3 regions of the Cellulosimicrobium sp. Marseille-Q8652 genome follow, and region 2 is predicted to be linked to each of the others. Evidence: predicted binding sites of a transcription regulator. Region 2 holds the regulator's gene; each other region holds the start of a gene.
What was found. Region 2 encodes Rex, which represses fermentation and respiration genes when NADH is low (regulators of the CRP and FNR family bind a similar motif). Its sites were predicted from a motif close to CTTGTGAANNNNTTCACAAG; they were not measured.
Positions count from the first base shown of each region.

Region 1 (6,957 bases), on a different contig from region 2:
GAGGTTGCTCTCCTACGATCGCCCGGCGGTGATCGGTCGTCCGGCGGTGTGCCGGTTCCCGGCCCGTGGATGAACGAGGAGCCGACGGTGGCGAACTACAAGTTGGTCAAGCCCGCCGACGCGCACGTCCTGACGCTCGAGGTCGTCGGGTCGAAGCGCGTCAGCCCGCACGTCGTGCGCGTGACGCTCGGCGGCGAGGGCATGGACCACTTCACGGCGATGGGGTACGACCAGTGGTTCCGCCTCTTCCTCACGCGGCCCGACCAGGACGCCCTGAGCCTCCCGACCCGCTCGTCGGGCCTGTGGTACGTCCAGTACCTGGCCACCCCGAAGGCGCGGCGGCCGTTCGTGCGCAGCTACACGGTGCGTGCGGTGCGGCCCGACCTGCGGGAGCTCGACGTCGACTTCGTGGTCCACGGCGACGAGGGCCCGGCGTCGCGCTTCGCGCTGACCGCCCGGCCCGGGGAGCGCGTGGGCCTGCTCGACCAGGGGATCGGGTACAACCCGCGCGTCGAGCACGACTGGACGCTCGTGGTCGCCGACGAGACCGGGCTGCCCGCCGTGGCGGGCATCTGCGAGTCCCTGCCCGACGACGCGCGCGGCCTCGCGGTCGTCGAGCTCCCCGACCCGGCCGACGTCCAGGACTTCCGTGTCCCCGCCGGGGTCGAGCTGCGCTGGATCGCGCGGTCGGACCACGCCGCGGCCGAGCAGGTGGTCCCCGGCCGGCTCGCGCTCGACGCGGTCCTCGCGGCCGACCTCCCGTCGGCGCCCGTGTACGCGTACGCCGTGGGCGAGTCGTCGCTGGTGACCGGCGTGCGCCGCCACCTCGTCAACGACCGGGGCGTGCCCAAGACGCACGTCGACTTCGTCGGCTACTGGCGGCACGGGCAGGCCGCGTCGGCCTGACCGCGGCTCAGACCTTGCGCAGCTGCTTGAACATCGGGCAGTCGAACGGGTCGCGAGCGGACAGCCCGACCTCGTTGAGGTAACGGACGACGATCGCGTACGACTGGGCGAGGCTCGTCTCGGTGTAGGGCAGACCGAGCCGGGCGCAGTGCTCGCGGACGATGTCGCGTGCGCGGGCGAGGTGCGGGCGCGGCATGCTCGGGAACAGGTGGTGCTCGATCTGGAAGTTCAGGCCGCCCATGAGGATGTTCATGAACCATCCGCCGCGGATGTTGCGCGACGTGAGCACCTGCTTCGACAGGAAGTCGATCTTGCTGTCCTCGGGGATGATCGCCATGCCCTTGTGGTTCGGTGCGAACGACGCGCCCATGTACACGCCGAACACGGCGAGCTGGATCGCGAGGAAGGCGAACGCCATGCCGAGCGGGAGCGCCCAGAAGATCACGGCGACGTAGGTCGCGAGGCGCACGGTGATGACCGCGAGCTCGGTCATCCGCGTGCGCAGGTCGGCGCGGACGGCGTTGCCGGTGATGAGGCTGCGGAACGCCGTGACGTGGAGGTTGAGCCCCTCGAGGGTCAGCAGCGGGAAGAACAGCCAGCCCTGGTAGCGGTTGATGAACGCCTTGATGCCGGTGGCCCGGCTGGCGTCGTCGCCGAGGAAGACGATGACGTCCGGGTCGATGTCCGGGTCCTTGCCACGGCGGTTCGGGTTCGCGTGGTGGCGCGTGTGCTTGTTCATCCACCACGAGTAGCTGATGCCCACGACCGCGTTGGCGAGGATCTTGCCGACCCGGTCGTTGACGGGGCCCGACGCGAACACCTGGCGGTGCGACGCCTCGTGCGCGACGAAGGCGAACTGCGTGAAGATCAGCCCGAGCGCCGCGGCCATGAGGAGCTGGAACCATGAGTCGCCCAGCAGGACGAAGCCCGTGACGACGCCGCCCAGGGCGAGCGTCAGGACACCGAGCGTCCACAGGTAGTAGCCCTGAGCGCGCTCGAGGAGTCCGGCGTCACGCACGGTCCGCGACAGTGCGGTGTACGTGCTGGTGACGGCTGCGCCGTCCTCGGACTTCGGTCGGGTGGCTCGGAAGCCCGGTTGGACGACGGCAGAGGTCATGTGCATCCTTGCGGCGATCGGTTCGACTTCCCAGCCGTGACGATGAGCGGGTGCTCGTGGTGCAGATGGCCCGATCCTACGGGACCGTAGGTTGTTCGCAACGGTCGGCCACGTGAAGAAGCCGCGAAGGCCTGTCAGGCGGCGTGTCGGAACGTGTGCCGGAACTCCGTGGGCGTGACCCCCACGGTCCGCCGGAAGTGGTGGCGCAGCAGGGCCGCGGACCCGAAGCCGCACCGGCGCGCGACGTCCTCGAGGTCGGCCCGCGACTCCTCGAGGAGCGTCTGGGCGTGCGCGACACGCTGGGCGGTGAGCCACGCGAGCGGCGTCGTGCCCGTCTGGGCGACGAACGTCCGCGCGAACGTCCGCTCCGACGTGTGCGCGCGGCGCGCGAGGTCGCCGACCGTCAGGGGCTCGTCGAGGTGCTCCGTCATCCAGTCGAGCAGCTCGGCGAACGAGTCCTCCTCGGCGGCCGGGACGGGGCGCTGGACGAACTGCCGCTGACCGCCCTCGCGCTGCGGCGGGACGACCATGCGCCGTGCGATGACGTTCGCGACGCGCGAGCCGAGCTCGCGCCGGACGAGGTGCAGGCACGCGTCGATCCCGGCGGCCGTCCCCGCGCTCGTGATGAGGTCGCCGTCGTCGACGAACAGCACGTCGGGGTCGATGTCCAGCGTGGGGTGGCGGCGGCGGAGCTCCTCGGCGTGCATCCAGTGGGTCGTGACGCGACGGCCGTCGATCACGCCCGCGGCCGCCAGCACGAACACGCCCGAGCAGACGCTGAGCAGGGTCGCGCCGCGCGCCGACGCCCGGCGCAGGGCGTCGAGCACCGCCTCGGGGTAGTGGCTGCCGATGCGGATGGCCGGCACCACCACGAGGTCGGCGTCGTCGACCGCGTCGAGGCCGAGCGCGGGGACCACCTGGGCGCCCACCGAGGTGCGCACGGGCTCGCCCGCGACGGGGCCGCAGACCCGGAAGTCGAAGCGCGGGACGCCCTGGTCGCTGCGGTCGAGGCCGAAGACCTCGCAGACGACGCCGAACTCGAACGGGGCCAGGCCGTCGCTCACGACGGCCGCGACGGTGCGGATCATGGCCCGACCCTAGACGCCTGGCGGGATCTTGTCGATACCCGTCAGTCCTGCCACTCGTGGCGTGGGTCGGGCCCGACGATGCTCGAGCCATGGACATCCTCTGGGGCGTGATCGCCCTCCTCGTCGTCGTCGGCTCGACGGTCGTGGCCCTCGCGGTGCGCCGCGAGGACCCGGCGCGCCCGTGGTTCCCCGCCGGGTCCGGCGAGGTGCCGGGCGCTCGGGAGCTCGACCGTCGCTGAGTCGTGCACCGTGGCCTCGCGCCCGGGACGCGAGACGGCCCGGACCTCCGTGGAGGGCCGGGCCGTCGTCGCGGTGTGCCGTCGCGTCAGGCGCGCGTCGAGACGTCGAGGTCGGCGTCGCCGGTGAGCTGGTCGAGGCCCTCGAGCTCCTCCGCCTCCCACGGCGCCTGGCCGAGGCTCGGGATCATCGTCGCGAGCTCGGGGCGCCACTTGGTGAAGCGGTTCGGGAAGCAGCGCTCGAGCAGGTCGATCATCGCCGGGACGGCGGTCGAGGCGCCGGGGGAGGCGCCGAGCAGGCCGGCGATCGAGCCGTCCGCCGCGGCGATGACCTCGGTGCCGAACTCGAGGACGCCCTTGCCGTCCTCGTCCTTCTTGATCACCTGGACGCGCTGGCCCGCGGTGATGGTCTCCCAGTCCTTGGGGTGCGCCGTCGGCATGAAGCCCTGGAGCGCCGTGAACTTCGTCTCGGGGCTCGCGAGGACCTGCCCGACGAGGTACTGCGTCAGGTCGAGGTTCTTGATGCCCGCGCCGACCATCGACCCCAGGTTGTGCAGGCGCAGCGACGTGAACAGGCCGAGGTACCGGCCCTTCTTGAGGTACTTGGGGCTGAACCCGGCGTACGGGCCGAACATGAGATAGCTCTTGCCGTCGACGACGCGCGTGTCGAGGTGCGGCACGGACATCGGCGGGGAGCCGACGTCGGCCTTGCCGTAGACCTTGGCCTGGTGCTGCGCGACGAGCTCCGGGTCGTCCGTGCGCAGGAACTCGCCGCTGATCGGGAAGCCGCCGTAGCCCTTGGCCTCGGGGATGCCGGCCTTCTGCAGGAGCGGCAGGGCGCCGCCGCCGGCGCCGACGAAGACGAAGCGCGCCTCGACCGTCGAGCGGCGCGCGGGCGCGTTCCACGACCGGTCCTTGACCGTGAGGCGCCAGCGGCCGTCCTTGGTCTTCCTGAGGTTCTTCACCTCGTGCTCGAGGAACAGCTGCGTGCCGCTCGCCACCAGGTGGTCGACGAGCTGCTGCGTGAGAGCGCCGAAGTCGACGTCGGTGCCGCTCGTGGCGCGCGTCGCGGCGATCGGCTCGTCGCCGTCGCGCTCCGCGACGAGGAGGGGCGCCCACTGCGCGACGACCGCCGGGTCGTCGGAGAACTCGAGCTCGCTGAACAGCGGGTGCTGGCGCAGCGTCTCGAAGCGGCGGCGCAGGTAGTCGACGTTCTCCGCGCCGCGCACGAACGTCATGTGCGGGGTGCGCGAGATGAAGCTCGCCGGCTGGGGGAGCGCGCCCGTCGTGAGCAGGTGGTGCCAGAACTCGCGCGAGACCTCGAACTGCTCGTTGATCGCCACCGCCTTGGTGATGTCGATCGAGCCGTCCGGCCGCTCGGGCGTGTAGTTGAGCTCGCACAGGGCGGCGTGGCCGGTCCCGGCGTTGTTCCAGGGGTTCGACGACTCCTGCGCGACCGCGTCCAGGCGCTCGTAGACGCGCACCGTCCAGGACGGCTCCAGGACGTTGATGAGTGCGCCCAGGGTGGCACTCATGATGCCACCGCCGATGAGGGCTACGTCGATCTGGTCTGCGGTGCTTGCGGGGTTGCTCGCTCGACTCGACACACGCCGATTCTACGCTTGTGACAGAGTGCACAAACTGTGCGGTGCGTCACGGGCGTGCGTCACATTCCTCGGGGACCAAGGTCCCGGAGGACCGGGGAGGACGGCTGTCCTCGGGGCGGTGGCGGGCCCGTCACGGCCAGAGAAGAGACCTCGTCCAGCCGCCGGAGGGTGCCGCGGCGGGCGACGAGGGTGTCGCGGACGGGGTGTAGCGCAGCCGGACCTGGCCCTCGCTCGTCGACGCCCAGAACTCGACGGCCGTCGCCTCGAGCGCGAACGCGGACCAGGTGTCGAGGACGAGCCCCGGTTCCGCGCGCACCCGTCCGAGCGCGGCGTCCCACGCCTCGCGGTACGCGCTGAGCGAGGGGAGCGGCGCGCTCTGCGTCCCGGCGAGCGCCGTCGCGCGCGACGCCTCCGACCGCGCCAGGAAGTCCGCCGCGGAGGCCTCGGCGCCGAGCGGCACGACGGGGCCGCGGACCCGGACCTGTCGACCGTGCTCGCGCCACAGGAAGGTCAGCGCCGCGTGGGGGTTCTGCCCGAGCGCGACGCCCTTGGGCGAGTCGGAGCGCGTCGCGAAGAACCAGCCGCCCGGTCCGACGTCCTTGAGGATCAGCGTGCGGGCGTCCACCCGGCCGCCGGCGTCGGCGGTCGAGAGCGTCGCCGCGTGCGGGGCCGGCAGCCCGGCGTCGATCGCCTCCTCGAGCCACGCGACGAAGAGGTCGACCGGGTCGTCCGGCGCGGCGTCGGGGTCGAGGCCCGGGCGCTCGTCACCGAAGACCGGCAGGGCACGCAGGCGCTCGCGGAGCGACGCTCCCTCGCCCCCCTGCGGTCGTGCGCGACCGTCCGCCTCGTCGGCCTGCTCGCTCACGGCGTCTCCCCTCGTCGGCTGCACGCCGAGCATGTCACGGCGCGGTGCACCGCTCGGTCGGTACGTCATGGACATCCGGTCGTACCGTAGGCGGGTGACGGTGCCGCAGCGCGTGCTGGTCGTGGCGATCCTCGCGTCGTTCGTCTCGTTCCTGGACGGCTCGGTGGTCAACGTCGCGCTGCCCGCGATCTCGGACGAGCTGACGACGGGGCCCGTCACCGGCCTCGCGCTCCAGCAGTGGGTCGTGGACGCGTACATGATCACGCTCGGGGCCCTCATCCTCCTCGCGGGATCCCTGTCGGACGTGCACGGCCGTCGCAAGGTCATGGCGGTGGGGCTCGTCGGGTTCGCCGTGACCTCGGTCGCGTGCGCGCTCGCGCCCGACGGGCTGGTCCTCGTCGTCGCCCGCGGGCTCCAGGGCGTCGCGGGCGCGCTGCTCGTCCCGAGCTCTCTCGCCATGATCATCTCCACGTTCGACGGCGAGCGGCAGTCGCGCGCGATCGGCTCCTGGACCGCGTGGACGAGCACGGCGTCGATCGTCGGGCCGCTGCTCGGCGGTGTCCTCGTCGACGCGTTCTCGTGGCGCTGGGTGTTCTGGATCAACGTGCTGCCGGTCGCGGTGACGCTGTGGCTGCTGCGCGGCATCCCGCGCAGCGCCGCCGAGGAGGACGGATCCGCGGCGGGGCGGCGGATCGACACGCTGGGTGCCACCCTCGCGGCCGTCGGCCTCGCCGGGACCGTGTTCGCGCTCATCGAGCAGGGACGCTTCGGGTGGTCCAGCCCGGTCGTGTGGGGGCCGGCCGTCGTCGGCGTGGCCTGCCTCGTCGCGTTCGTGGTCTGGGAGCTGCGGGCACCGGACCCGATGCTCCCGCCGAGGCTGTTCACGGTGCGCAACTTCGCGTGGGGCAACCTGGCGACGGCAGCGATCTACGGCGCGCTCTACTTCGGCGGGTTCGTCGTCACGGTGTTCCTCCAGCAGGTCGGCGGCTACAGCGCGACGCAGGCAGGGCTCGCCCAGGTGCCGATCACGCTGCTCCTCCTCGCCCTCTCGACCCGGTTCGGAGCGCTCGCGGGCCGCTACGGCCCGCGCCTGTTCATGACGGTCGGGCCGATCGTCGGCGGGGTCGGCTACCTCCTG
Region 1 is NZ_CBCOPS010000002.1:793,872-800,828, forward strand. Features, by position in the region: gene ACWPWV_RS13365 (siderophore-interacting protein) at 88-906, shown strand; gene ACWPWV_RS13370 (fatty acid desaturase family protein) at 914-2,023, opposite strand; gene ACWPWV_RS13375 (helix-turn-helix domain-containing protein) at 2,158-3,111, opposite strand; gene ACWPWV_RS13380 (hypothetical protein) at 3,201-3,350, shown strand; gene mqo (malate dehydrogenase (quinone)) at 3,437-4,954, opposite strand; gene ACWPWV_RS13390 (pyridoxine/pyridoxamine 5'-phosphate oxidase) at 5,085-5,819, opposite strand; gene ACWPWV_RS13395 (DHA2 family efflux MFS transporter permease subunit) at 5,887-6,957, shown strand, end outside.
Region 1: a site for Rex is predicted at 4,969-4,988, ahead of mqo (malate dehydrogenase (quinone)). Genes of this name have one in related genera too.

Region 2 (6,957 bases):
GAGGATGACGTCGAGCGTCTCGCCCGTGATCTCCAGCAGGAGCAGGCTCGAGAGGAGGACCGCCGTCGCGCCGACGAAGGACACGGCCACCGCGAGGCGCAGCGTCTCGCGCGGGATGCGGCGCCCGAACGCCTCCATGTCGCGGTCGCCCCGCGCCTCCGAGACGATGGCGATGAGCATGACGGCGAGCGTCGTGACCTTGATGCCGCCCGCGGTCGACGCGGACCCGCCGCCGACGAACATCAGGGCGTCGGTGATGAGCCAGCTCGCCTCGTGCATCTCCGCCGTGTCGACGGTCGAGAACCCGCCCGACCGGGGCATGACGCCGGCGAAGAGGGACGCGAGCAGCTTCTCCCCGAAGGACAGCGGGCCGAGCGTCCCCTCGTTGCCCCACTCGAGCGCCGCGAACAGCGCGGTGCCGACCACCACCAGGGCGGCGCTCATGGTCAGCGTGAGCTTGGTGTGCAGGCTCCACTTCACGGCGCGGCGGCGGTTGCGCATGACGTTGAGGATCACGGGGAAGCCGAGCGAGCCGATGAAGACGCCCAGGATGATCGGCAGGCACAGCATCCAGTCCCCGACGTAGGGCATGAGGCCCTGCTCGGTCGGGACGAACCCCGCGTTGTTGAACGCCGAGATGCCGTAGAAGATCCCGTGCCACGCCGCCTCCGCGAACGTCTCCTCGAGCACGATGAACCGGGGCAGGAGCAGGAGCGCGATGAGCAGCTCGAGCGACGTCGAGGTGATGATGACGACCCGCACGAGCGAGCCGACCTCGCCGAGCCGCGTCGTCTTCGTCTCCGACGCGGTGAGGAGCTTCTGCGTCAGGCCGATGCGGCGCGAGACGGCCATGCCGAGGATCGACGCGAGCGTCATGACGCCGAGGCCGCCGACCTTGATCCCGACGAGGATGACGACCTGCCCGTAGAAGGACCAGTACGTCCCCGTCGGCACGACCACGAGGCCGGTGACGCACACGGCGGACGTCGCGGTGAAGAGGGCGTCGACGAACGGCGCGGAGCGGCCCGACGCCGTCGCCCACGGCGCGAGCAGGAGCGCCGTGAACAGCGCGATGACCGCCGCGAAGACCGTCACGGCGAGCCGGGCGGGGGACTGGCGGGCGAGGCGGTCGACGATCTCGCGCCCCTTGAAGAGGCGACCGGTCAGCCCTGACGGCATCGGTCCCCCCACACAGGCTTCGGTCGCACCACGAGCGCAACTCTGCCACGCGGCCCGGGGCGCGTCATGTCGCCCCACCGGGCGATACCGTGAGCCATGCCCAGCAGCGACCCGACGCCCTCACGTGCCACCGAGGTGGCCGACGACGGGACCTGCCGCGCACAGGTCGTCTGGGGCCCCGAGCTGCTCCGGTACGACTTCGGCCCCGGACACCCCATGGCGCCGACCCGGCTCGACCTGACGATGCGCCTCGTGCGCGACCTCGGGCTCCTCGACGGCGAGCACGTCGACGTCGTCGGCCCGGAGCCCGCGGACGACGCCGTGCTCGCCCTCGTGCACGACGCCGCGTACGTCGCCGCGGTCCGCGCGGCGTCGGACCGGGGCACCACCGACCCGCACCGCGGGCTCGGGACGGAGGACGACCCCGTCTTCGCGGGCATGCACGAGGCGGCGGCGCGCATCGTCGGGGGCTCGTGGGCGGCGGCGGGCGCCCTCGCGTCGGGCACGGCCGTGCACGCGGTGAACGTGGCCGGGGGCATGCACCACGCGAAGCCCGGTGCCGCGTCCGGGTTCTGCGTGTACAACGACGCCGCCGTCGCGATCCGACGCCTGCTCGACGAGGGCGTCGGGCGCGTCGCGTACGTCGACCTCGACGCCCACCACGGGGACGGCGTCGAGGAGGTCTTCTGGGACGACCCGCGCGTCCTCACCGTGTCCGTGCACCAGAGCGGCGCGACCCTCTTCCCCGGCACCGGGCACGCGACGGACGTGGGCGGGCCGGGCGCCGAGGGCACGGCGGTCAACGTCGCGCTCCCGCGCCGCACCGACGGCGCGCGGTGGCTGCGTGCCGTCGACGCCGTCGTGCCGCCGGTGCTGCGGGCGTTCCGCCCGGACGTGCTCGTCACGCAGCACGGGTGCGACGCCCACGGGGACGACCCGCTGTCCGACCTCGACGTGTCCGTGGCCGCGCAGCGCGCGGCGGCGGCCGGGATGCACGACCTCGCGCACGAGCTGAGCGGCGGTCGCTGGCTCGCGCTCGGGGGCGGCGGCTACGCCGTCGCGCGCGTCGTGCCGCTCGTGTGGTCGGCCGTCGTGGGCGAGGTGGTCCACGCGCCCGTCGCGGCCGACCGCGAGCTGCCCGCGCCGTGGCGCGAGCTCGTCGCCGACGTCGCGGGCCACGACGCGCCGCCGTCCTTCGGGCCCGACGTCACGTGGCGCCGGTGGAGCGCCGGGTTCGACCCCGACGACGCCGTCGACCGCGCCGTCCTCGCGACCCGTCGGGCCGTCTTCCCGCACCTCGGGCTCGACCCGCACTTCGACTGACGTGCCCAGCGGTCACGGCGACCGGCCCACCGGCGCCCGACCGGACCGCGAACCGCGCGCGTTCGAGGCCACCGGCGCGAGCAGGTAGGCTAAGGGGCGGATTTCTCTCGTGTTGGTCGGCTCGTGGTCCACGAAACCTGATCAACCGTGGACCCCACGGCAGTCGCTCGACCGGTTCGGAACGTACCGTCGCCGGCCGCCGACCAGCCGATCAGCTGCCGAACAGCACCGACAAGCATTGCGAGGACCGTATGGGCTCCGTCATCAAGAAGCGCCGCAAGCGTATGGCCAAGAAGAAGCACCGCAAGCTGCTTCGCAAGACGCGTCACCAGCGCCGTAACAAGAAGTGACGTCGCGCGCGTCCTGACGCGCACCGACCGCCGAGCCCGGCGCCCCGACAGGGGCGGCCGGGCTCGCTGCGTCCGGCACGGCACCGCACGCGCCGGGACGCTCTGCGGTCGTGACGTGCGAGCGTGACCGGCGGTCAGAGCCGCGCGATGCGCCGGTCGACGGCCCGGCGCACGGACCGCAGCACGAGCGCCCCCGCCCACACGGCACCGGCCCAGCTCGCGGTCCGGACACCGCTGCGGGCGACGCGCCGCCGACGCCCCCGGAACTCCCGGATGGGCCAGCCGACGTCCTGCGCGTGCCGGCGCAGCCGCGCGTCGGGGTTGATGGGGCACGGGTGCCCGACCTCGTTCATCATGGCGACGTCGTTGAGCGAGTCGCCGTAGGCGTAGGAGGCCTCGAGGTCGATGCCCTCGCGCTCGGCGAGGGCGGCGACGGCCGCGGCCTTCGCGCGCCCGTGCATGAGGTCGCCGACGAGCCGGCCCGTGTAGAAGCCGTCCTCGTGCTCGGCGACGGTCCCGAGGGCGCCGGTGGTGCCGAGGCGGCGGGCGATGAGCTCGCCGATCTCGACCGGGGTCGCGGACACGAGCCACACGTCGTGGCCCGCGGCGAGGTGCTCGTCGAGGAGGCGGCGCGTCCCGGGGTAGATGCGGAGCGACAGGACGGTGTCGTACACCTCCTCGCCGATCGCGGTGATCTCGGCGACGGACCGGCCGGCGATGAGGTCGAGCGCACGCGAGCGGATGCGGTCGATCTGCTTGCGGCTCTCGCCGAGCGCGAGGTAGCGCGCCTGGTGCGCGGCGAACCGGACGAGGTCGGTCGTGGAGAAGAACTCCCGGCGGTACAGGGCCTGCGCGAGGTGGAACGAGGACGCGCCGCGGATGATCGTGTTGTCGACGTCGAAGAACGCCGCCGTGCGGCGGGCGGGCGGCTGCCCGGGGGACGTCGGCATGCCGCCCACTCTATCGGCGCCCGTGAGGCGTGCCTCTACCCTGGGACGGTGAGCGCCGCCCAGCCGTCCGGTCGGCCGGACCCGTCCGGACCACCCGTCCCCGTCGTGCTGTACGGCCGCGCCGGGTGCCACCTGTGCGACGACGCACGGGTCGTCGTCCGCGAGGTGTGCGACGACGCGGGCGTGGCGTGGGCCGAGGTGGACCTCGACGACCCGGCGACGGACCCGGCGGTGCGCGAGCAGTACGGCGAGTACGTGCCGGTCGTCACGGTCGCCGGTGTGCAGCAGGGGTTCTGGCGCGTCGACGCGCGTCGCCTGGCGCGCGCCGTGGGACGGATTTCGGGCGCGCGCCCGGACCTGGGATGATCGGCACCGGGTACGCACGAGCGACCGTCGACGAGGACGGTCCCGGGACGACGGTGGTGGCAGGTGGCTGAGCAGTTTGTCGGTGAGGTGACGGTCCCGGGGATCCCGAGCGCCACGGTGGCGCGGCTCCCCTCCTACCTGCGAGCGCTGCGCGACCTCGTCGCGCGCGGGGTGACGACGACGTCGTCGGTCGAGCTCGCGGAGCTGTCGGGCGTGGGCCCGGCACAGCTGCGCAAGGACCTGTCGTTCCTCGGGTCGTTCGGGACGCGGGGCGTCGGCTACGACGTCGACTCGTTGGCGCAGTACATCACCGAGGCGCTGGGGCTCGTCGACGAGCACCGGATCGCCATCGTCGGGATCGGGAACCTCGGGCACGCGCTCGCGAACTACTCGGGCTACGAGCAGCGGGGGTTCCACGTCGCGGCCCTGCTGGACGCGTCGCCCGAGGTGGTGGGGACGCGCGCCGCGGGGATCGTCGTGGAGCACGTGGACGCGCTCGAGGACGTCGTGGCCCGCGAGAACGTGACGATCGTCGTCCTCGCGACGCCGGCCGCGCACGCGCAGGCGGTGACGGACCGCGTCGTCGCCGCGGGCGTCAAGGAGATCCTCAACTTCGCGCCGCGCGCGCTGCAGGTCCCCGCGGACGTCGACGTGCGCGGGGTGGACGTCGGCAGCGAGCTGCAGATCCTCGCGTTCCACTCGCAGGCGCGCGCCCTCGCGGCCGCGGACCGCTGAGGCCTGCGCCGGACGGTGCGAAGGTCCGGGGAGACGACGAGAGGCCGCGTGCGGGGGAGCACGCGGCCTCTCTCGGGCCGCCCCGGGGGGGCGGCCGAACCGCTCACCGGCCGGGCGGGGGCTGGCCGATGGCGGTGGTCGGTCGGGTCAGGCCTGCTTGATGGCCGAGACGTCGAGCGTGATCTTGATCTTGTCGCCGACGAGCACGCCGCCGGTCTCGAGCGCGGCGTTCCAGGTGAGGTCGAACTCCTTGCGGGAGATCTCCGTCTTCGCCTCGAACCCGGCGCGCGCGTTGCCGAAGGGGTCGGTCGCGGTGCCCGCGAACTCGGCCTCGAGCTCGACCGGCTTGGTCACGCCGTTGATGGTGAGGTCACCGGCGATGACGTAGTCGTCGCCGTCGCCCCGGATGCTGCGCGACGCGAAGGTCCACGTCGGCTTGCTCTCCGCGTCCCAGAAGTCGGCGCTGCGCAGGTGGTTGTCGCGGTTCGCGTCGCCGGTGCTCACCGACGCGGCGTCGAGCTCGGCGGAGACCGTCGAGGAGTCGAGGTCGTCGCCCACGGCGATCGTCCCGCCGGTGATCGCGAGCGTCCCGCGGACCTTCGAGATGCCGGCGTGGCGGACGGTGAAGGCGGCCTGCGAGTGCGAGGCGTCGATGGCGTAGGTACCGGCGGTGAGGCCGGAGGGCAGCGGCGTGGCCATGGGTGGCTCCTTCAGATCGGTGACGTGCGGTGCCTCGCGGTGGGTCCCGGGAGGAAGTCCAATGGTTGAAGATTCAATCACAGTCGCCGGTATCAACGCGACCCCGTGCTCCGTCTATTCCCGGTGATGGAAGAATCGTCACGACGCCCCGACAGACCACCCGAGGACCGGATGCACAGCCCGAGGACCGCATGACCAGCCAGCCCGCCACCCGCCCGGCCGCGGCGCTCGAACCCCGCTGGCTCGACGCCGAGCAGCAGCGGCAGTGGCGCGCCTATCTCGACGGCACGGTGCGCTTCATCGAGGCGCTGAGCCGTGACCACGAGGAGCGCTCGTCGGTGTCCCTCAACGAGTACGAGCTCCTCGTCCGTCTCTCCGAGAGCCCGGACCACACCCTGCGCATGTCCGCGCTCGCGGAGGGTCTCGCACGCTCGCGCAGCCGCGTGACGCACACCGTCGCGCGGATGGAGGCGCGTGGGCTCGTGCGCCGGTCGGCGAGCGTCGGCGACCGGCGGGGCGTGAACTGCGTGATGACCCCGGAGGGCTACGACGCGCTCGTGGCGGCGGCGCCGACGCACGTCGCCGCCGTCCGGCGGTACATGGTGGACGTCCTGACTCCCGAGCAGTTCCGGGCCCTCGGGGAGGCGATGGTCGCCGTCGCCGACGCGTGCAAGGCGGAGCGCGACGTCTGACACGCGGGCGCCACCGACCATCGCCGATACTGGACCCATGGTCTCCACCACCGTCCACCTGCTGCGCCACGGCGAGGTCCACAACCCCGACGGCGTCCTGTACGGCCGCATCACCGGCTACCACCTGTCCGAGCGCGGCCACGAGATGGCACGACGCGTCGCCGCGCACCTCGCGGGCGAGCCCGGGCCCGACGGCGCGTCCCGGCCCCGGGCGGACCTCACCGTGGTCGTCGCGTCCCCGCTCCAGCGGGCCCAGGAGACGGCGACGCCCGCCGCGGAGGCGTTCGGCGTCGAGCTCGGGACCGACGAGCGGCTCATCGAGGCCGCCAACCACTTCGAGGGCATGACGTTCGGCGTCGGGGACGGCTCGCTGCGCCACCCGCAGCACTGGCGGTACCTGTGGAACCCGCTGCGTCCGTCGTGGGGCGAGCCGTACGTCGAGCAGGTCGCGCGCATGCGCGCCGCCGTCGCGGACGCGCGGGACAAGGCGTCGGGGCACGAGGCGCTGCTCGTCAGCCACCAGCTGCCCGTCTGGCTCACGCGGCTCAGCTTCGAGAACCGGCGGCTGTGGCACGACCCGCGCAAGCGCGAGTGCGCGCTGGCGTCCCTCACGTCGCTCCGGTTCGAGGACGACCGCCTCGTGGGGATCCACTACTCCGAGCC
Region 2 is NZ_CBCOPS010000001.1:541,445-548,401, reverse strand. Features, by position in the region: gene ACWPWV_RS02460 (TrkH family potassium uptake protein) at 1-1,179, opposite strand, end outside; gene ACWPWV_RS02455 (acetoin utilization protein AcuC) at 1,276-2,502, shown strand; gene ACWPWV_RS02450 (30S ribosomal protein bS22) at 2,754-2,852, shown strand; gene ACWPWV_RS02445 (HAD family hydrolase) at 2,987-3,802, opposite strand; gene ACWPWV_RS02440 (glutaredoxin family protein) at 3,851-4,168, shown strand; gene ACWPWV_RS02435 (redox-sensing transcriptional repressor Rex) at 4,232-4,903, shown strand; gene ACWPWV_RS02430 (YceI family protein) at 5,051-5,602, opposite strand; gene ACWPWV_RS02425 (MarR family winged helix-turn-helix transcriptional regulator) at 5,794-6,294, shown strand; gene ACWPWV_RS02420 (histidine phosphatase family protein) at 6,332-6,957, shown strand, end outside.

Region 3 (6,957 bases), on a different contig from region 2:
CGGCCCCAACCTCGGGGTCGTCGAGCTGACGATCGCGATGCACCGCGTCTTCTCGTCGCCGACGGACACGTTCGTCTTCGACACGGGCCACCAGTCCTACGTGCACAAGCTCCTCACCGGCCGCCAGGACTTCTCCGCGCTGCGCAAGAAGGACGGCCTGTCGGGCTACCCGTCGCGCGCGGAGTCCGAGCACGACGTCGTCGAGAACTCGCACGCCTCGACCGCGCTCTCGTGGGGCGACGGCATCGCGAAGGCGAACGTCGTGCGCGGCCTGACCGACCGGCACGTCGTCGCCGTCATCGGCGACGGCGCGCTGACGGGCGGCATGGCGTGGGAGGCCCTCAACAACATCGCCGAGTCCCAGGACCGCCGGCTCATCGTCGTCGTCAACGACAACGGCCGGTCCTACTCCCCGACCATCGGCGGCATGGCGCACCACCTGTCGACGCTGCGCACGACCCGCGGCTACGAGAGCTTCCTCCAGTGGGGCAAGCGCACGCTCACCCGGTCCGGCGCACCGGGCCGGTTCGCCTACGAGTGGCTGCACGGCCTGAAGAAGGGCCTCAAGGACGTCGTCGCGCCGCAGGGCATGTTCGAGGACCTGGGCATCAAGTACGTCGGCCCGATCGACGGCCACGACGTCGAGGCGATGGAGCACGCGCTGCGCCGCGCCAAGGCGTACGGCGCGCCCGTGCTCGTGCACGCGATCACCGAGAAGGGCCGCGGGTACTCGCCCGCCGAGCAGGACGTCGCGGACCGCTTCCACGCGGTCGGCCAGATCCACCCCGAGACGGGCCTGCCCGTGGCGCCGTCGCGCTTCGGCTGGACGAGCGTCTTCGCGGACGAGATCGTCCAGATCGGCCGGCGCCGGTCCGACGTCGTGGCGATCACCGCGGCCATGCTCGAGCCCGTCGGCCTCAAGCCGTTCTCCCAGGCGTTCCCGGAGCGCACGTTCGACGTCGGCATCGCGGAGCAGCACGCCGCGACGTCCGCGGCCGGCATGGCGTTCGCCGGTCTGCACCCGGTCGTCGCCGTCTACGCGACGTTCCTCAACCGCGCGTTCGACCAGGTGCTCATGGACGTCGCGCTGCACAAGGCGGGCGTCACCTTCGTGCTCGACCGCGCGGGCATCACCGGCGACGACGGCGCGAGCCACAACGGCATGTGGGACATGGCGATGCTGCGCATCGTCCCCGGCCTGCGCCTTGCGGCGCCGCGCGACGAGGAGACCCTGCGGACGGCGCTGCGCGAGGCCGTGGACGTCGACGACGCCCCGACCGTCGTGCGCTACCCGAAGGGCGCGCTCTCCGAGGCGCTGCCCGCGCTCGACACCGTCGACGGCGTGGACCTGCTCGCGCTGCCCGCGCAGGACGCGTCGCCGACCGGCGCACCGCGTCGCCGCGTGCTGCTCGTCGGGCTCGGCTCGATGGCGCGCGTCGCGCTCGGTGCCGCGGAGTCGCTCACGGCGCACGGCGTGGACGTCACGGTCGCCTCGCCGACCTGGGTCCTGCCGATGCCGAGCGCGCTCGTGAAGCTCGCGGGGGAGCACGACCTCGTCGTGCACGTCGAGGACGGCGTCGCCGACGGCGGCGTCGGGTCGCTGCTCGCGCAGCGCGCGCTCGAGTCCGGCGTGCGCACCCCCGTCCACGCGATCGGGCTGCCCGCGCAGTTCCTCGACCACGCGAGCCGGGACCAGGTCGCGACGGCGTTCCGGCTCACGGCCGCCGACGTCGCCCGCGACGTGCTCGACGGCCTCGCGGCGCTCGGTCGCGACTGAGCCCCGCGGCGGCTCCGCTCGTCCTGAGCACGCCGAGGCGCCCACGACGTGTCCGAGAGCGGCGCGGCGGCGCCAGACCGGTCCTGCGGCGAGCCCCTCTCGCGCCCGGCGAGCGACCTCGCGCGGACGGCCCGGCCGGGCGGCGACCTCCTGCGCTAGGGTCCGGCGCATGATCTGGCTCCTCGACCTGGACAACACCCTCGTGGGGCGCGATCTCGCGTTCGCCGCCTGGGCGCGTGGAGCCGTCGCCGACGCGGGCGGCGACGCGACCGACGTCGCAGCGATTGTCGCCGCCGACCAGGGCGGGCACGCCCCGAAGACGGACGTCGCGCGCGTGATCGTCGACCGGCTCGGGTGGTCCGACGACCTGCCCGCCGTCGTGGAGCGCTTCCGCCTCGGGATCCTCGAGCACGTCGAGGCGTACCCGGGGGTGCTCGCCGCGCTCGACGCGCTGCGCGCCGCCGGGCACCGGGTCGTCGTCGTGACGAACGGCACGTCCGCGCAGCAGCGCGGGAAGATCGCACGGTGCGACGTCGCGCCCCACGTCGACGACGTGGTGGTCTCCGACGAGGAGCGGGTCGCCAAGCCGGACCCGCGCCTGCTCGAGATCGCGCTCGAGCGGGTCGGTGCCGGCTCCGTCGACCGGCGCGAGGTCTGGATGGTCGGCGACGCCGCCCACCTGGACGTCGCCGCGGGGCGGGCGGCGGGCGTGCGCACGGCGTGGGTCTCGCACGGGCACGCCCGGGCGGGCGGGGCGGAGCCCGACGTCGTCGGCGCGACGACGACCGAGACGCTGGCGCTCGCGGCGTCGGCGTCCCGGGTCGCGGCGACCGGCCCCGGGACCCCCGGCCCCCTCTAGCGGCCGCTCAGGAGTGCGTGACGCCGACCGCGCGCTCGACCACGACGCGCAGGTCGCCGCCCGACTCGGCGAACCACTCGCGCTGCCGCGCCGCACCGTTCCCGCGCGACCAGAGCCGGCCGAGCAGCTCGGTCACGGTGTCGAGGTCGTCCGTGTCGACGAGCGCCTCGCGCACGTGCGTGACGAGCTGCCCCACGACGTCGTGCGCGGGCGCCGGGCGCCACGTGAGCGGCGAGACGAGGTCCTCGGCGAGGCCCGAGCGACCGGCGCGCCACGAGGCGGTGCGCAGCAGCTCGGTGCGCAGCTCGGGCGCGGCCTTGCCCGCCGCCGCCTCGCGCGCCGCCGTCTCGACCAGCCCCCGGGCGAGCGCCGCGACGAGGGTCGCGGTGTCCGGGTCGAGGCACACGTCGGCGATGCGGATCTCGACGGTCGGGTACCGCGCCGAGAGCCGCGCGTCGAAGTACACCATCGCCTGGTCGAGGATCGTCCCCGTCGCCACGAGGGACGCGACGGCGTCGTGGTAGGCCTCCGGGGTCCCGAACGAGCGGGCGGGCCCCGACGTGGGCCACCGCGACCAGACCTGCGACCGGAAGCTCGCGTAGCCGCTGTCCTCGCCCTGCCAGTACGGCGAGTTGGTGCTCAGCGCGAGCAGGGTCGCGAGCCAGGGGCCGATCCGGTCGAGGACCGCGACGCCCTCGGTGTCGTCCACCACCGCGACGTGCACGTGGCAGCCGCTCGTGAGCTGCTCGCGCGCGGTGAGCCCGAACGCGGCCCGCGCCTCGAGGTAGCGCAGCCGGGCCACCGTGGTGCCCTCGAACGGCAGCGGCGACGTGGAGAGCGCGGCCACGCGCGCACCGACCCGGTCGGCCGCGTCCTGCGCCCGGGCACGCCCGGCGCGGATCTCCTTGGCGAGGTCCTCCATCTCGGTGCGCGGGTGCGTCGCCGTCTCCAGCTGCTCCTCCATGAACTCCGACTCCAGCGAGCCGGTCCCGCCGCCCTTGTCGGACGTGCCGGTCGCCTCCAGCGCCTCCTGCGCCTTGGCGACGGGCTGGCCGTCCTCGCCGACGAGCAGGAACTCTTCTTCCACACCTACGGTCCGTGTCACCCCGGAAGTGTCACACGGACGGGCCGTCCCCGCGCCGTCGGCGGGAGCCGGCGGGGCGACGTCGTCGTGACGACGGGCGGCTCCCGCCCCGGCAGCCTTGTGAACGTGGTCACAAGCGGCCGGATCGATCGGCCTCGAGGCCTCGAGATCGTTGAGATCCCGCCCTTCGGCGTCGGTGTGACCGGCTCGGGACCTAGGTCCTCGGGAGGGCCGGAACGGCCCCGTGACGCGCTCGCACTCCCTAGCCTGGAGGTGGCGACGGAGCCCGGGCAGGTCTTCCGGGCACCGGCCGGCGCGCGACCAGCGCGTCAGGCACGAAGGAGGTCCGATGACCAGCGTTTCCGAGGCACCGCGCACCGAGGGCGAGACCCGTCCCCAGACCGACGACGCCCGCGTCCCCGCCTGGGAGGGCTTCGTGGACGGTCCGTGGCGCGACCACGTCGACGTCCGTGACTTCATCCAGCGCAACTACCGCCCCTACACGGGCGACGCGTCGTTCCTCGAGGGCCCCACGGAGCGCACGACCGGCATCTGGTCGACGCTCTCGGCGATGTTCCCCGAGGAGCGCGAGAAGGGCGTCTACGACGTCGACCCGCACACCCCCGCGGGCATCACGGCGCACGCGCCCGGCTACATCGACCGGGACAACGAGATCGTCGTCGGCCTGCAGACCGACGCGCCGCTGCGGCGCGCGATCATGCCGAACGGTGGCTGGCGCATGGTCGAGGGCGCCCTGAAGACCTACGGCTACGAGGTCGACGAGACGCTGAAGAAGGTCTTCAGCGAGCACCGCAAGACGCACAACCAGGGCGTGTTCGACGTCTACCCGCCGAACGTCCGGGCCGCGCGCAGCTCGCACGTCATCACCGGGCTGCCGGACGCCTACGGGCGCGGCCGGATCATCGGCGACTACCGCCGCGTCGCGCTGTACGGCGTCGACGCTCTCGTCGCGGCGAAGAAGCTCGACAAGCTCGAGCTCGACACGCGCCCGTTCAGCGAGGCCGTCGTGCGCGAGCGCGAGGAGCACGCCGAGCAGATCCGTGCGCTCGGCGAGCTGAAGGCGATGGCCGCGTCCTACGGGTACGACGTCTCGGGACCGGCGACGAACGCCCGCGAGGCCGTGCAGTGGCTCTACTTCGCCTATCTCGCCGCCGTCAAGGAGCAGAACGGCGCCGCGATGTCGCTGGGCCGCACGTCGACGTTCCTCGACGTGTTCCTCGACCGCGACCTCGAGGCCGGCCGCATCACGGAGTCGCAGGCGCAGGAGATCGTCGACGACTTCGTCATCAAGCTGCGCATCGTGCGCTTCCTGCGCACGCCTGAGTACGACGCGCTCTTCTCCGGCGACCCCACGTGGGTGACCGAGACGATCGCCGGCATGGGCGAGGACGGCCGGCCGCTCGTCACGAAGAGCTCGTTCCGGTTCCTGCAGACGCTCTACAACCTGGGGCCCGCGCCGGAGCCGAACATGACCGTCTTCTGGAGCCCGGCGCTGCCGCAGGGGTTCAAGGACTTCTGCGCGCAGGTGTCGATCGACACGTCCGCCGTCCAGTACGAGTCGGACGAGCTCATCCGTGCGGCGTGGGGCGACGACGCGGCGATCGCGTGCTGCGTGTCCCCGATGCGGGTCGGCAAGCAGATGCAGTTCTTCGGCGCGCGCGTGAACCTCGCCAAGACGCTCCTGTACGCGATCAACGGCGGCCGGGACGAGATCACCGGCGCGCAGGTCTCGCCCGTGGCGGCCCCGGTCGAGGGCGACGTGCTCGACTACGACGACGTCATGGCGAAGTTCGACGCCACGATGGACTGGCTCGCCGCCACCTACGTCGAGGCGCTCAACTGCATCCACTGGTCGCACGACAAGTACGCGTACGAGCGGCTCGAGATGGCGCTGCACGACAAGGACGTGCTGCGGACCATGGCGTGCGGCATCGCCGGGCTCTCGGTCGCGGCCGACTCCCTCTCGGCCATCAAGCACGCGAAGGTCTCGGTCGTGCGCGACGAGCGCGGGCTCGTCGTCGACTACGTGACGGAGGGCGAGTACCCCAGCTACGGCAACGACGACGACCGGGCCGACGCGATCGCCGTCGACCTCGTCGAGCGCTTCATGGCGAAGGTGCGCACGCACCCGACGTACCGCGACGCGGTGCCGACGCAGTCGGTCCTGACGATCACCTCGAACGTCGTGTACGGCAAGGCGACGGGGAACACGCCCGACGGCCGCCGCGCCGGCGAGCCGTTCGCCCCGGGGGCCAACCCCATGAACGGGCGCGACACGCACGGCATGCTCGCCTCCGCGCTCTCGGTGGCCAAGCTCCCGTACGACGAGGCGCAGGACGGCATCTCGCTGACCAACACGGTGGTGCCGAGCGGACTCGGGCGCACGAAGGAGGAGCAGGTCACCAACCTCGCCGGCCTCCTCGACGCCTACGTCGGCTCGAACGGCTACCACATGAACGTCAACGTGCTGAACCGCGAGACGCTCCTGGACGCCATGGAGCACCCGGAGGAGTACCCGCAGCTGACGATCCGGGTGTCCGGGTACGCGGTGAACTTCGTCCGCCTCACGCGCGAGCAGCAGCTCGACGTGCTGTCGCGCACCTTCCACGGCGCGCTGTAGCCGCACCGCGCACCACGAGGAGACCTCATGACCGTCACCCTTCCCGCCCCCGCCGCCCGTACCGGGCGAGGCTGCGGCGTCCCCGAGGGCAGCGTGCCGCCCGACGACGCCGCGCGCCTCGAGGTGCCCGACGCCGCGGCGGACCCCGCGACGACGGGGTCGCCGGCGGGCCACGCCCGCCGGGCCGGCGCGGGGCTGGACGGGCTGACGGTCGCGGACGTGGACCGGGCCGACAAGCTCGCGGCGATGCGTGCGGGCGAGCTCGGCTCGGTCCACTCCTGGGAGCTCGTCACCGCGGTCGACGGCCCGGGGACGCGGCTCACGGTCTTCCTCAACGGGTGCCCGCTGCGGTGCCTGTACTGCCACAACCCCGACACGTTCGCGATGAAGGACGGCAGGCCCGTCACCGCGGACGAGCTCCTCGCGCGGGTGCGGCGCTACCTCCCGGTGTTCCGCGCCACGCACGGCGGGCTCACGCTCTCCGGCGGCGAGGTGCTCATGCAGCCCGCGTTCGCCGCACGGGTCCTGCGCGGCGCGAAGGAGATGGGCGTGCACACCGCGCTCGACACGTCCGGCTTCCTCGGCGCGAACGCGAC
Region 3 is NZ_CBCOPS010000002.1:1,517,814-1,524,770, reverse strand. Features, by position in the region: gene dxs (1-deoxy-D-xylulose-5-phosphate synthase) at 1-1,777, shown strand, start outside; gene ACWPWV_RS16780 (HAD family hydrolase) at 1,947-2,636, shown strand; gene ACWPWV_RS16775 (carboxylate-amine ligase) at 2,644-3,723, opposite strand; gene pflB (formate C-acetyltransferase) at 4,070-6,361, shown strand; gene pflA (pyruvate formate-lyase-activating protein) at 6,389-6,957, shown strand, end outside.
Region 3: a site for Rex is predicted at 3,838-3,857, ahead of pflB (formate C-acetyltransferase). Genes of this name have one in related genera too.